DNA from 2 places in the Pseudomonas sp. NY15435 genome. Region 2 is predicted to be linked to the other one. Evidence: predicted binding sites of a transcription regulator. Region 2 holds the regulator's gene; the other holds the start of a gene.

What was found. The regulator FliA, encoded in region 2, starts transcription of late flagellar genes. The targets are predictions, from matches to a motif close to CTAAAGTTTNNNNNNNNNNNGCCGNTAA.
Positions count from the first base shown of each region.
Region 1: a site for FliA is predicted at 5,225-5,252, ahead of ACNFH5_RS29540 (methyl-accepting chemotaxis protein). Genes of this name have one in related genera too.

Region 1 covers NZ_JBLUQA010000020.1:53,879-61,106, forward strand. The annotation lists gene ACNFH5_RS29530 (multidrug efflux RND transporter permease subunit) at 1-2,036, opposite strand, end outside; gene ACNFH5_RS29535 (efflux RND transporter periplasmic adaptor subunit) at 2,120-3,262, opposite strand; gene ACNFH5_RS29540 (methyl-accepting chemotaxis protein) at 3,554-5,179, opposite strand; gene ACNFH5_RS29545 (DUF1513 domain-containing protein) at 5,431-6,525, opposite strand; gene ACNFH5_RS29550 (imelysin family protein) at 6,626-7,228, opposite strand, start outside.
Region 2 covers NZ_JBLUQA010000003.1:183,387-190,614, reverse strand. The annotation lists gene flhA (flagellar biosynthesis protein FlhA) at 1-1,978, shown strand, start outside; gene flhF (flagellar biosynthesis protein FlhF) at 1,990-3,300, shown strand; gene fleN (flagellar synthesis regulator FleN) at 3,465-4,292, shown strand; gene fliA (RNA polymerase sigma factor FliA) at 4,289-5,038, shown strand; gene ACNFH5_RS08095 (chemotaxis response regulator CheY) at 5,236-5,610, shown strand; gene ACNFH5_RS08090 (protein phosphatase CheZ) at 5,630-6,412, shown strand; gene ACNFH5_RS08085 (chemotaxis protein CheA) at 6,445-7,228, shown strand, end outside.

The sequences.
Region 1 (7,228 bases), on a different contig from region 2:
CGCTTCTTCACTCGCTCGGCCACCTGCAGGAGTGACTGGTAGTCGCTGGCGGTGTTGATCACGAACTGGAACGGCAGGCCCTCGCCAGTGCCCGGCAGCGACGGCAGGTTGAAGCCGAAGATCTGCAGGCCGGGAATCTTGTCCAGCTCGCCCTGCACCGCGTGCAGCAGTTCCATCTGGCTGCGCTCGCGCTCGTCCCAGGGCTTGAGCAGCATGCCGCCGATACCGGTCTGCACGCCGTTGTAGCCGTTGATCTGGAACGCCGAATAGTACTCGGGGAACTTGCGGAAGATGCCCTCGAACTCGGCGGTGTACTTCGACAGGTAGTCGAGGTTCGCCGTCTGCGGCGCGTTGGCCATGATGAAGACGATGCCCTGGTCTTCCTCCGGCGCCAGTTCCTTGTGGGTGAACATCAGCAGCAGCGGGATGATCGCCAGGATCAGCAGGGCGAAGACGATGACCACGGGACGGCTGTTCAGCGTGCCATGGAGCATGCGTTGGTAGCGCTGCTTGAGGCCTTCGAAGATCAGGTCCAGGCGATGGGCCAGGCCGCTGGGATTCTCGTCGTGGCGCAGCAGGCGCGAGCACATCATCGGCGACAGGGTGAGGGCGACGATGCCGGAGATGATCACCGCGCCGGCCAGGGTAAAGGCGAACTCCTTGAACAGCGCGCCGGTCAGGCCGCTGAGGAAGCCGATGGGTGCGTACACGGCGGCCAGGGTGATGGTCATGGTCACCACTGGCACGGCGATCTCCCGCGCGCCCTCGATGGCGCCCTGGAACGGCGACTTGCCCTCTTCGATGTGGCGGTGGATGTTCTCCACCACCACGATGGCGTCGTCCACTACCAGGCCGATGGCGAGCACCATCGCCAGCAGGGTCAGCAGATTGATCGAGTAACCCATCATCTGCATGAAGAACAGCACGCCGATCATCGACAGCGGGATGGTCACCACCGGGATGATCACCGAGCGGAACGCGCCGAGGAACAGGAACACGACCACTATGACGATCAGGATCGCCTCCGCCAGGGTCTTCACCACCTCGTCGATGGAGGCCTGGATGAAGCGCGTGGCGTCGTAGGCGATGGATACCTGCAGGCCCGGCGGCAGCTGCTCTTCCAGCTCCGGCATCTTGGCGCGGACTTCCTTGATCACGTCCAGCGGGTTGGAGCTGGGCGTGCCCTTGATGCCGATGTACACCGAGGGGATGCCGTTGAACGAGCTGACCGCGTCGTAGCTCGCCGCGCCCAGTTCGATACGGGCCACGTCGCCCATCAGCACGCGGCGGTCGCCGGCGGTCTTCAGCGGAATGGCGGCGAAGGCTTCCGGGGATTTCAGATCGGTGGTGGCGTTCACCGAGGTGACCACCAGTTCGCCCTTCACCTCGCCAGCGGCGGAGAGGAAGTTGTATTCGCGCACTGCGCTGGCCACGTCGCCGGCAGTGACGCCGTAGGCCGCCATCTTCACCGGGTCCAGCCACAGGCGCATGGCGAACACCTGGTTGCCGAGTATCTCGGCCTCGGCGATACCCGGCAGGGTGGCGAGCTTGGGCTGGATCACCCGTGACAGGTAGTCGGTGATCTGCGGGTTGCTCATCTGCTCGCTGAAGAAGCTGATGTACATCAGCGCCGAGGCGTCCGCCGCTTCCTTGTCGAGGATCGGGTCCTCGGCGTCGGGCGGCAGTTGGGTCTTCACCTCGCCGATCTTCGACAGCAGCTCGGTGACCAGGCGATCGGTGTTGGCGCCGATGTGCGCGTAGATCGAGATCACCGAGTAGTTCTGCCGGCTCACCGAGGTCATGTAGTCGATGCCTTCGGCGCTGGCAAGGCTCTGCTGCAACGGCTGAGTGATATAGCCCTGGATGGTTTCGGCGTTGGCGCCGGCATAGAAGGTGGTGACGGTGATCAGCGCGTTTTCCATCTGCGGATACTCGCGGATCACCAGCTTGCTGAAGGCCTGCATGCCGAGCAGGACGATCAGCAGGCTGACCACGGTCGCCAGCACGGGGCGACGAATGAACGGATCGGTGAACATAGCTCAATCCCTTAATGCGGACCCTGCCGGATGAGAGCGGGGTCTGTTGGCGCGCCGCATCGAGCGGCGCGCCGGCTATGCAATTACTGCGGGTCCTTGACGATGGCGACGGCGGTGCCGTTGTCCAGCTTGAGCTGGCCTGAGGTCACCACTTCTTCGCCGGCCTTCAGGCCCTCGAGGATCACCACGCTGCCTTCGCGGCGCTCGCCGGTCTTCACGAAGCGGCGTTCGACTTCCAGCTTCTTCTGCGACGATTCCGTAACCTGGGTCTGGCTGGTGCTTGCTACGTCGGCGTCCTTGTCATCCGCTTTCTTCTTCTGCGGCACCACCACGTACACCGAGTTGCCGTACAGGGTGAAGGCCACGGCGGTCTCGGGGACCACGACGCGCGGTGCGCTGTCCGGCAGTTGAACTTCCAGGTTGGCGAACATGCCCGGCAGCAACTTGCCGTCGGGGTTGGCCATGCTGGCGCGAACCAGCAGGTTGCGCGTCTGGTTGTCCACGCGGGGGCTGATGGCGTCGATCTGTGCGTCGAAGCTCTGGCCCGGATAGGCCGCCACGCGCACCACCACCTTCTGCCCGCGTTTGAGCAGCGGGAAGTCCTGCTCGGGCAGGAAGAAGTCCACCTGCAGGGTCGAAAGATCCTGCAGGGTGACGATCTCGGTGCCGGGAGACACGTAGTCGCCGACGTCCACCTGGCGAATGCCGATGGTGCCGGAGAAGGGCGCGAGGATGCGCTTCTTGTCCAGGCTCGCCTTGAGCTGCGCGACGGTCGCGGTGGAGCGGTTCAGCTGGGCGGCGAGGCGGTCGTACTCGCTCTTGGAAATCGCCTGGCGACCCACCAGGCTCTTGCCGCGTTCGTACTCGACCTGGGCCAGGCCGAGGTCTGCCTCGGCGGTACGCAGGGTGGCCTGCTCGACGTTGGATTCCAGCTGTACCACCGGCTGGCCGACCTTGACCTTGTCGCCGGAGACGAACTGCACCGCGCTGACCGTGCCGGAGACTTCGGCGGTCAGGGTCACGCCCTGGATCGCGCGCAGGGTGCCGATGGCCGCCAGGCGGCTTTGCCAATCGCGCTGCTCGGCCTGGGTGGCGTTCACGCTCACCGGCGGACGCGGTGCCGAGAACATGGCGATCTGTTTGGTGATGGAGAGGTATTTCGAGCCGGCGAGCACCGCAACGATGACGGCAACTACGCCCAGCATGATCAGCATGCGGCGCAACATCTTCCTGTTCCTTGGTACGTGCCTGGCAGCAATCGGGCGCGATCGCTCGCCCGGCAATTCAACCGGACAGCCTTCCGTTCGCGCAGATGTCGATCAGGCTCTGAAGCCGATACGTGGGACGCCCCATTGCGGGGCGGAATTGCGCACCTTATGCCTGAATGCCCGGCGAGTCAAAGGGCTGCGATTACAAGAGGTTTCCCACGAAAAGTAAGGTTGTTTGCGGTAGATATGCGCCGGATCAGTGCAGCGGGCAACTCAGGGGCGGAAGCCACGTCCATGTGGCAGAAGGGATCAGGCGCTGAGCTTGCGGGTGACGTCGGCGATCTCGCCGGAGAGGCCATGCAGGTGGCGGCTGGCGCCCTGGGTGCGTACCACGTTCTCCTCGTTGGTGGCGCCGATGGCGGTGATCTCGGTGAGGTTGCGCGAGATGTCCTCGGCAACCGAGGTCTGTTCCTCGGCGGCGGTGGCGATCTGCCGGTTCATATCGCGGATCGCTTCCACGGCCAGGGTGATGCTGCGCAGCACTTCGCCGGCCTGGGTGACGCGCTCTACGCCCTGTTCGCTGCGGGTCTGGCCGTTCTCGATGGCACGCAGGGCGTTCACCGAGCCGGTCTGCACGGTGTCGATGATCTGGTGGATCTCGGCGGTGGACTCGGCGGTGCGCTGGGCCAGGGTGCGCACTTCATCGGCGACCACGGCGAATCCACGGCCAGCTTCCCCGGCGCGGGCAGCCTCGATGGCAGCGTTGAGCGCCAGCAGGTTGGTCTGGTCGGCGATGCCGCGGATCACTTCGAGCACCTTGCCGATGCGCCCGCTGTCGCTTTCCAGGCGGCGGATGACGTCGGCGGTGTTGGCGATCTCGTTGCTCATCTCGGTGATGGTGACGATGGTGGTCTTCATCACTTCGCCGCCTTGCTGGGCGTGCTGGTCGGCGTCGTCGGCGGCGCGCGCGGCATCGGAGGCGTGGCGGGCGACTTCCTGGGCGGTGGCGGACATCTCGTGCATCGCCGTGGCCACCTGGTCGGTGCGCGAGAACTGCTCGCGGGTGCCTTCGGCCATCAGGGTGGCGATGGCATTCAGCTCGCCGCTGGCGGTGTCCAGTTCGGTAGTGCTGTGTTTCAGGCGGGTGAAGGTCTCGGCCAGGAAGTCGCGCAGAGTGTTGGCGGCGCGGGCCAGGCGGCCCAGTTCGTCGCGGCGGCTGGCGTCGACGCGCTCGCCGAAGTTGCCTTCGCTGAGCTGGGCGATGTGCTCGATCAGGCGCGCAATCGGGCCGATCAGGTTGCGATTGACCAGCCACAGGCTGAGCAGGCCCAGCACCAGGCCAGAGATCAGCAGGATCAGGCTGCCGCTGATGACGGTGCTGTGAGCACTGGCGGAAATGCTCCTGGCTTCTTCCTGGGCGTCGCGGTGCAGGCTGTCCACCAGGGCGGCCATCTGCTCGCTGGCGGCGCGGTCGATGCCCTTCACGGCGGCGTCGCCGGCGCGCGGGTCGCTGCCGGCGGCGAGGTAGGCGTCGCGGCCTTTGCGATAAGCCTGGCCGAGCTGGCGGTGCTCGTCGCGCAGGCGCGTTACCTGAGTCTTGAGCTGCGGATCGTCGCTGGCGCTCTGCTCCAGGCGGCCGAGGACTTCCTGCACGGCGCGTTCCTGGTCTTCGAACTGGCTCCAGTATTTGTTCAGATCGACCGGCTGCTGGCCGCGCAGGAGGACGTTCTTCCATTCCTGCACCTGGACCTTGAAGGCCAGGTTGGCCTGGTCGACCAGTTGCGAGGATTGCAGCGGGCCGTCCAGCAAGCGCTGGTAGGCGACGACGCTGCCGGAGAGGAAGTGGAAGCAGGCAAGGGCGATCAGCAGCACGAGCAGCAGGCTGCCGCCCAGCAGCGAAAGGATCTGGGTACGCAGGGAAGTGTTGGGGGACATCGTGGGTACGCCTCTAAGACGCAGGGTGGGAATCGGTCAGTCTTTGCATCGGCCGCGCGGGCGCGTATTTGAGCCCGAGCAGATGAGTGGTAGCGCCGTCGGCCGCTCTGGGACGGGCGTTCAGCTGGATGTCGTGAGGTTGAGGATCACGTAGGAGCGGACTCCGTCCGCGATCGTTTCCCGGCAGCTCGGCTTGTGGGCTAGGCACATCGCGGACGAAGTCCGCTCCTACGCTCGCCGGGTGTATGGACTCAGGCCAGGTGCAGGTGGTTGTCCCAGAAGGCCGGGGGCAGGTCCAGCGGCGTGCCGGCGATGCGCTCCTGGCGGCAGTCATAGACGCGGCAGCGGCCCTGGCCGGAAGTGACGACGAAGCCGTCCTTCACCGCGCCGACGCCGGCGCAGTCGGGCAGCGGCGCGTCCAGGCGCACGGCGCCGGTATCCAGGTCCCAGATGAAGAAGCGGTTGCCGCGCGGCGCGGTGAGCGCGACCAGGCGCAGTTCGTTGTGTACGGCGACGCTGGCGGTGTACTGGGTCATGGCCAGGCGCTGTTCGTCGGCCAGCGGGAATGGCTGGAATGGCTGCCCCGGCCGCTTGATGGCGAGCAGGTCGGCACGGTCGTGGGAGTCGCCCATGTATTGCTGGCCGGCGACGATGGTACCGTCCTGGGCGATGGCCAGGTGGCGCACGCTGTTCATCTGTTGCGGCAGGGTTTCCTTGGAGATCAGGCTGCCGTCACGGCGCATCAGCACCAGGCTCGGTTCCATGGCATCAAGGTTCATCTCCACGCGGCTTTCGGCTTCGGTGCGGATGCCGCCATTGGCCACGACCAGGGTCTCGCCGTCGGGCATCCAGGACACCTGGTGCGGGCCGAGGCCGTGGGTGGAAATCTCGCCGGTGTGGCTCAGGCGCTCGCCGTCGAAACGGTACACGCCGAGCATGCCGCGCCCCGGGTCGGTGGTGTCGTTCTCGGTGGCGTAGAGCCACTCGCCGTCCTTGTGCCACACGCCATGGCCGTAGAAGTGGCGGTCGGTTTGCGAGTCGAGGGTCTGTAGCAGGCGGCCGTCGTTCAGGTCGATCAGGTAGCTTTGCCGCCCTGGACGCCTTGCCACGAACAGCGCCAGCGGCAGGCTGGGATGCTGCACCACGTCGTGGCAGCGCAGGCCGACTTCGGTGGCGAACGCACAGCTGCCGTCCAGGCGATAGCCGACGGCGTAGTGCTTGCCATCCGCGTCGTCACGGGCGGACAGCACCAGGGGCTCCTTGCCCTTGCGTGACAGCGTCCAGCCGCCGAAGGTCAGGGCGCCGAGCAGCAGGCTGCCCAGGCCGATCACGTGACGTCGCAACATGGCGTTCACCTCTATTACTTCTGGTATTCCATCGATCTTGCGAGCTAGAGCCAGGCTGGGCGGAAAGATACGTCACCTGGCCGACGCGCAGCAGACCGAATCAGTCGCCGTCGTTGGCGTTGAAGCCGAGCTGCACCCCGAGGGCCTTCGCCAGATCGCTTTCGTGCAGGCGGTGGACGACATTGAGGCTGTCGTACAGCTCGTTCAGTTGCTTGATGCCGGATTCGTCCTTGAGCAGCTCGCTGAGGGGTTTATCGATGGCCTTCAGCTTGCCGTGGACGTCGGCGTAGGCCGCATCGATCTTGCCGGCCAGTTCTTTCTGCTCCGCCGGCAGCAGGGCGCGCAGGCCTTTCTTGTCGGTGCCGTCCCACAGCGCCTGGGCGCCGGTCAGGCTGGAGTCCAGGCTCGCCAGCGACATGTCGCTGCGCCAGCCTTCGGCCTGGAAGGGCTGCGGGATGCCCTTGCTTTGGCGGCCCAGCGGGGTGCCGAGTTTTTTCTTCAGCATGTCCAGCGCGGTGACCTGCACGCGCAGCAGCTCGGCGATGGCCTCGTGGGCATCGGCGTAGCGCTCGTTGGGGAACTTGGAGAGCTGGGCGAGCATGCCGCCGTCCTGCTTCCACTGCGCCAGAATGTTCTCCGCCAGCGCTTGCTGGTGGCTGCCGATGGCCTCCAGCAGCGGGCAGTAGCGCGCCTTGGTTTCGGC
Region 2 (7,228 bases):
CTTCAACATCGCGCTGTCCATCGTCGTCCTGCTGGTCAGCGTGTATGCCCTGCGCCCGCTGGATTTCGCCGTATTCCCGACCATCCTGCTGGTCGCCACCCTGTTGCGCCTGGCGCTGAACGTCGCGTCCACCCGCGTCGTGCTGCTGCACGGCCATGACGGCCACGCCGCCGCGGGCAAGGTGATCCAGGCCTTCGGTGAGGTGGTGATCGGCGGCAACTACGTCGTCGGTATCGTGGTCTTCGCGATCCTCATGATCATCAACTTCGTGGTGGTCACCAAGGGTGCCGGGCGTATCTCCGAGGTGAGCGCGCGTTTCACCCTCGACGCCATGCCCGGCAAGCAGATGGCCATCGATGCCGACCTCAACGCCGGCCTGATCGAGCAGGCGGAAGCCAAGAAGCGTCGCGCCGAAGTGGCCCAGGAAGCCGACTTCTATGGTTCCATGGACGGTGCCAGCAAGTTCGTCCGCGGTGACGCCGTCGCCGGCCTGCTGATTCTCTTCATCAACCTCATCGGTGGCGTGGCCATCGGCATGATCCAGCACTCGATGAGCTTCGGCGACGCCGGCAAGGTCTACGCCCTGCTGACCATCGGTGACGGTCTGGTGGCGCAGCTGCCGTCGCTGCTGCTGTCCACCGCCGCCGCGATCATGGTGACCCGCGTCTCCAGCTCCGAGGACATGGGCCAGCAGGTCAACCGCCAGATGTTCGCCTCGCCCAAGGCGCTAGCGATCTCCGCCGCCATCCTGATCGCCATGGGCCTGGTCCCGGGTATGCCGCACGTGTCCTTTGTCGGCTTGGGCGGCTTGGCTGCCGCTGGCGCCTACCTGATCTGGCACCGCCAGCGCCAGGCCAGCCAGAAGGCCGAGCAGGAAGCCCAGACCCAGCAGGAACTGCTGCCGGCGCAGCGTGCCGAGCAGACCAAGGAGCTGGGCTGGGACGACGTGACCCCGGTGGACATGGTCGGTCTGGAGGTGGGCTACCGCCTTATTCCGCTGGTGGACCGCAACCAGGGCGGCCAACTGCTGGCGCGGATCAAGGGCGTGCGCAAGAAGCTGTCCCAGGACCTGGGCTTCCTGATGCCGTCAGTGCATATCCGCGACAACCTCGACCTGCTGCCCAACGCCTACCGTTTGACGCTCATGGGCGTCAGTGTGGCGGAAGCCGAGATCTATCCGGACCGCGACCTGGCGATCAACCCCGGCCAGGTGTTCGGCACCCTCAATGGCATCGCTGGCAAGGACCCGGCCTTCGGCCTGGAAGCGGTGTGGATCGAGGCTTCGCAGCGCGACCAGGCGCAGTCCCTGGGCTACACCGTGGTGGATGCCAGTACCGTGGTTGCCACCCACCTGAACCAGGTGCTGCACAAGCATGCCCACGAGTTGCTCGGCCACGAGGAAGTCCAGCAACTGATGCAGCTGCTGGCCAAGACCTCGCCCAAGCTCGCCGAAGAGCTGGTGCCGGGGCTGATTTCCCTCTCGACCCTGCTCAAGGTGCTTCAGGCACTGCTGCAGGAACAGGTGCCGGTACGCGACATTCGTACCATCGCCGAAGCCATCGCCAACGTGGCAGCGAAGAGTCAAGATCCCGCCGCGATGGTGGCGGCGGTTCGCGTCGCGCTGTCCCGCGCAATCGTGCAAACCATTGTGGGACTAGAGCCGGAGCTGCCTGTGATCACTCTGGAACCCAGGTTGGAACAGATATTGCTCAACAGTCTTCAGAAGGCCGGACAGGGCTCCGAAGACGGCATGTTGCTGGAACCCGGAATGGCCGAAAAGCTGCAGCGCTCGATGGTTGAAGCGGCGCAGCGTCAGGAGATGCTTGGCAAGCCGGCGATTCTGCTGGTGGCAGGTCCCATCCGCGCGATGATGTCGCGATTCGCCCGGATGGCAGTTCCCACCATGAACGTGCTGGCCTACCAGGAAATCCCGGACAACAAACAAGTCACGATTGTTGCCACCGTTGGGCAGAATTGAGGTCCAAGACCATGCAGGTAAAACGCTTCTTCGCCGCTGATATGCGTCAGGCCATGAAACTGGTCCGTGACGAACTGGGCCCGGATGCCTCGATCATCGGCAATCGCCGTGTCGCCGGCGGCGTGGAGCTGACCGCGGCGCTGGATTACCAGGCCCCGGTGGCTGCCAGCAAGCCGAACCCGGCGCTGGAAGCCGAACTGCGCAAGACCCAGGCGAAGATCGCCCAGGCCAAGGCGGACCTGTCGGCCCCGGCCCGCGCAAGCGATGGTGTGCGCAAGGACCGTCAAATGTACGGCACCCAGGCGCCGCGTCGCAGCGCTGCCGAGACCCTCGCCGAAGCCATGGACGCTCCGGTCGCCCCGGCGCCCGCCGCTGCCGGCCAGCAGGCGCTGGAAGCCATGCGCTTCGAGCTCAACGGCCTGCGCGAACTGATTGAAGTGCAGCTGGGCTCGATTGCCTGGAACCAGTTGCAGAACCAGCGTCCGAAACAAGCCAACCTGTGGCGTCGCCTGCAACGCATGGGGCTGCCGGCCGATCTGTCGCGCAACCTGCTGGAGCGCGTGGCGTCCATCGCCGACCCGAAGCAGGCCTGGCGCATGCTGCTGGCGCACCTGGCGCGCTCGATCAATACCCCGGAAATCGACCTGCTGGAGCAGGGTGGCGTGATCGCCCTGGTCGGCCCGGCCGGCATGGGCAAGACCACCACCCTGGCCAAGCTGGCTGCCCGCTACGTGCTGAAATATGGCGCGCAGAGCATTGCCCTGGTGTCCATGGACAGCTTCCGCATCGGCGCCCAGGAGCAGATCAAGACTCTCGGCCGTATCCTCAATGTGCCGGTGACCCTGGTCGATCCGGGCCAGTCGCTGATCCAGGCCATGGCGCCGCTGGCGCGCAAGCGCCTGGTGCTGATCGACACCGCCGGCCTGCCGGCCAACGATCCGGCGCTGCGCATGCAGCTCGAAGCGCTGTCGTCGCTGAGCCTGAACGTGAAGAATTACCTCGTGCTGGCCGCGACCAGCCAGAGTCAGGTGCTCAAGTCCGCCTGGCAGAACTATCGTTCCTGTGGGCTGGCCGGGTGCATCCTGACCAAACTGGACGAAGCGGGAAGCCTCGGCGAAGCTCTGGCTCTGGCTATCAGCCAGCATCTCCCGGTAGCCTATCTGGCTGACGGGCCGAAGATCCCGGATGACCTGCATGTGGCACGCGCGCACCAGTTGGTGAGTCGTGCGGTGAGCCTGCAGTCGCCCGAAGAGCCCTGCGAAGACGCCATGGCGGACATGTTCGCCGGTCTTTACCAACAGCCGGTGCGTCGCGCCAGCTGAAGATTGTGAGCCCCGTGTGGGGCGTGGGGTGGCCGCTTGGGCCGCCCAAGCGATGCGGATGCTCTGTTAGACGATCCGCGAGCGCCGGAGGCGGTAGAGCACTGCAACCGGATTAGCCGAAACGCCAGAAGCGTGACGGTCGAACGACGAGACAAGGTATTGATATGGGTATGCATCCCGTTCAGGTAATCGCGGTCACTGGTGGCAAGGGTGGCGTAGGCAAGACCAACGTGTCAGTGAACCTGTCGCTGGCGCTGGCCGATCTCGGCCGCCGCGTCATGCTGCTGGACGCCGACCTGGGCCTGGCCAACGTTGACGTGCTGCTGGGCCTGTCGCCCAAGCGGACGCTGGCCGACGTGATCGAAGGCGAATGCGACCTGCGCGACGTGATCCTCCAGGGGCCCGGCGGCATCCGCATCGTCCCGGCGGCCTCGGGCACCCAGAGCATGGTGCACCTCACGCCGATGCAGCACGCCGGCCTGATCCAGGCCTTCAGTGATATCAGCGACAACATCGATGTGCTGGTGGTGGATACCGCTGCCGGCATCGGCGATTCGGTGGTGAGCTTCGTCCGTGCCGCCCAGGAAGTGCTGCTGGTCGTTTGTGATGAACCCACGTCCATCACCGATGCCTACGCTTTGATTAAACTGCTCAATCGCGACTACGGCATGACCCGATTCCGCGTGCTGGCGAACATGGCCCACAGCCCTCAGGAAGGTCGCAATCTGTTCGCCAAGCTGACCAAGGTCACCGACCGCTTCCTGGACGTGGCGCTGCAGTACGTCGGCGCCATTCCCTACGACGAGTCGGTGCGCAAGGCCGTGCAGAAGCAGCGTTCGGTGTATGAGGCGTTTCCGCGCAGCAAGGCTTCCCTGGCCTTCCGTGCAGTGGCGCAGAAGGTCGACAGCTGGCCGCTGCCGGCCAACCCACGAGGGCACCTGGAGTTCTTCGTCGAGCGCCTGGTGCAACATCCCACGGGTTCGGCCGTATGACCGCGGCCTCCGGAGCGCGTATGTACAGCAAGGCACAGGCGCACAACTCCCAGGAACTGCTGATCCAGAAACACGCCCCTCTGGTGAAGCGCATCGCCTACCACCTGCTCGGCCGCCTGCCGGCCAGCGTGCAGGTGGAGGACCTGATGCAGGCCGGCATGATCGGCCTGCTGGAGGCGGCGAAGAAATACGATCAGGGCAAGGGCGCGAGCTTCGAAACCTACGCCGGCATCCGCATCCGTGGCGCCATGCTCGATGAGGTGCGCAAGGGCGACTGGGCGCCGCGTTCGGTCCACCGCAACACCCGCATGGTCAGTGACGCCATCCGCGCCGTCGAGGCGCGCACCGGACGTGACGCTAAAGATCAGGAGGTTGCTGCCGAACTCAATATGAGCCTCGAAGATTATTACGGCATCCTCAGCGACACCCAGGGCAGCCGTCTGTATAGCTTCGATGACATGTTGCAGGACGGCGACCAGGGTAGCGGCTTTGCCGAAGACGCATCGCACCACGACAACGAGCCGTCCCACGGGCTGGAGGATGAGCGCTTCCAGGCGGCCCTGGCCGACGCCATCACCAAGCTGCCCGAGCGTGAGCGACTGGTGCTGGCCCTGTACTACGACGAGGAACTCAACCTCAAGGAGATCGGCGAAGTACTGGGCGTCAGCGAGTCCCGCGTCAGCCAGTTGCACAGCCAGTGCGCCGCGCGCCTGCGTTCGCGTCTGGCGGAGTGGCGCGCTCGCTGAGCATCGGGTAGTTTCGCGTCGACTGCTTCTGAGAGGCAGTGCTGAAGGGATTTTCCTTAGGCAAGTTATAGGCTTACGAATTTTTGGGTGACGTTCCTTTGACGCGCCCACAGCAAAGAGCGCACGGCGCTCAATGAATTGACGGCACGCCCGCCAGGGCGCGTTTGGTATCGATGGAGGCAGGTTTGGACAAGAACATGAAAATTCTCATCGTGGACGACTTTTCCACGATGAGGCGCATCATCAAGAACCTCCTGCGGGACCTGGGGTTCACCAACACCGCAGAGGCCGACGACGGCACCACTGCGCTGCCGATGCTGCACAGCGGCAACTTCGATTTCCTCGTTACCGACTGGAACATGCCCGGCATGACCGGCATCGACCTGCTCCGTGCAGTCCGCGCCGACGAGCGTCTGAAGCACCTGCCGGTGCTGATGGTCACCGCCGAAGCCAAGCGCGACCAGATCATCGAAGCGGCCCAGGCCGGGGTCAACGGCTATGTGGTCAAGCCTTTCACCGCTCAGGTGCTGAAAGAAAAGATCGAGAAGATTTTCGAGCGGGTCGGCAGCTGAGGCTGACCAAGAGGGCGTCATGGATTTCAACGAATCCGCGGGTGACTTCGAGTCGACCCTGAAAAAACACGCGCGCGAATTGGTCGACTGCCTCGAACGCGGCGAAGTCCAGACTGCCGTGCAGCTGATCTCCGAGCTCAACCAGGCGCGCGATCGCGGCCTTTACCAGGAAGTGGGCAAGCTCACCCGTGAGCTGCACAACGCCATCGTCAACTTCCAGATCGACCCCAGCTCGCCCCGCGCCCAGGAAGTCTCGCAGATCGCCGACGCCACTGACCGCCTGTCCTATGTGGTGACGATGACCGAGAAAGCGGCCAATCGCACCATGGACCTGGTGGAAGAGTGCACCCCGGTGGTCATGCACATCGAGACCCAGGCCAAGGAACTGCAGGAAGACTGGTCGCGCTTCATGCGCCGCGAGCTGGGTCCCGAAGCCTTCCGCGACCTCGCCAAGCGTGTCGAGCAGTTCCTCTACATCAGCGCCCAGGACAGCCGCAAGCTCTCCGCGCACCTGAACGACATCCTGCTGGCGCAGGACTTCCAGGACCTTACCGGGCAAGTGATCAAACGCGTCACCAAGCTGGTGACCGAGGTCGAATCGAACCTGGTGAAGCTGGTCTGGATGGCAGGGCAGGTCGATCGCTACGCCGGCATCGAGCATGACCACGAGAGCATGCGCGACGCGGTGGAAAAAGAAAGATCGTCCAAGGGTGAAGGTCCGCAGATTGCTGCCGATACAAGAAAGGACGTCGTGTCCGGTCAGGACGATGTCGACGATCTGTTGTCCAGCCTTGGTTTTTAAGCGTCCGCTGACGCTGTAGAGGGAGCACCCGAATGAGCTTCGACGCCGATGACGAAATCCTCCAGGACTTCCTGGTGGAGGCCGGCGAGATCCTCGAGCTACTGTCCGAACAACTGGTCGAGCTGGAAAGCCGTCCGGAAGACATGGACCTGCTCAATGCCATCTTCCGTGGGTTCCACACCGTCAAGGGTGGGGCGGGCTTCCTCCAGCTGAACGCGCTGGTCGAGTGCTGCCACATCGCCGAGAACGTCTTCGACATGCTGCGCAAAGGCGAACGCCGCGTGGATGCCGAACTGATGGACGTGATGCTGCAGGCGCTGGATACCGTCAACGTCATGTTCCAGCAGGTCCGTGACGCTGAGGAACCGACGCCGGCTACTCCCGAGCTGCTCGCCGCGCTGTCACGACTGGCTGATCCGAACGCCGCTCCGGCCGAAGCGCCGGTTGCCGCTTCGGTGGCTGCTGAGCCGGTTGTAGAGGAAGCTCCTGCTGCTCCTGCCGCCTATGGCGACATCACCGATGCCGAGTTCGAGCAACTGATGGATGCCCTCGAGCCCACCGCTGATGCGCCGGCCGCGCCGGTAGGCGCGGGTGGCGACGACATCACCGATGACGAGTTCGAAGCGCTGCTCGACCAACTGCACGGCAAGGGCCAGTTCAGCGCTGGCGCCAAGGAGCCCGCCAAGCCGGCGCCGGCCCCCGCTGTCGAGACCCCGGCCGGCGGCGACGAGATCAGCGACGACGAGTTCGAAGCACTGCTGGACCAGTTGCATGGCAAGGGCCAGTTCACTGGCGCGAAGGAAGAAGCCAGCGCTC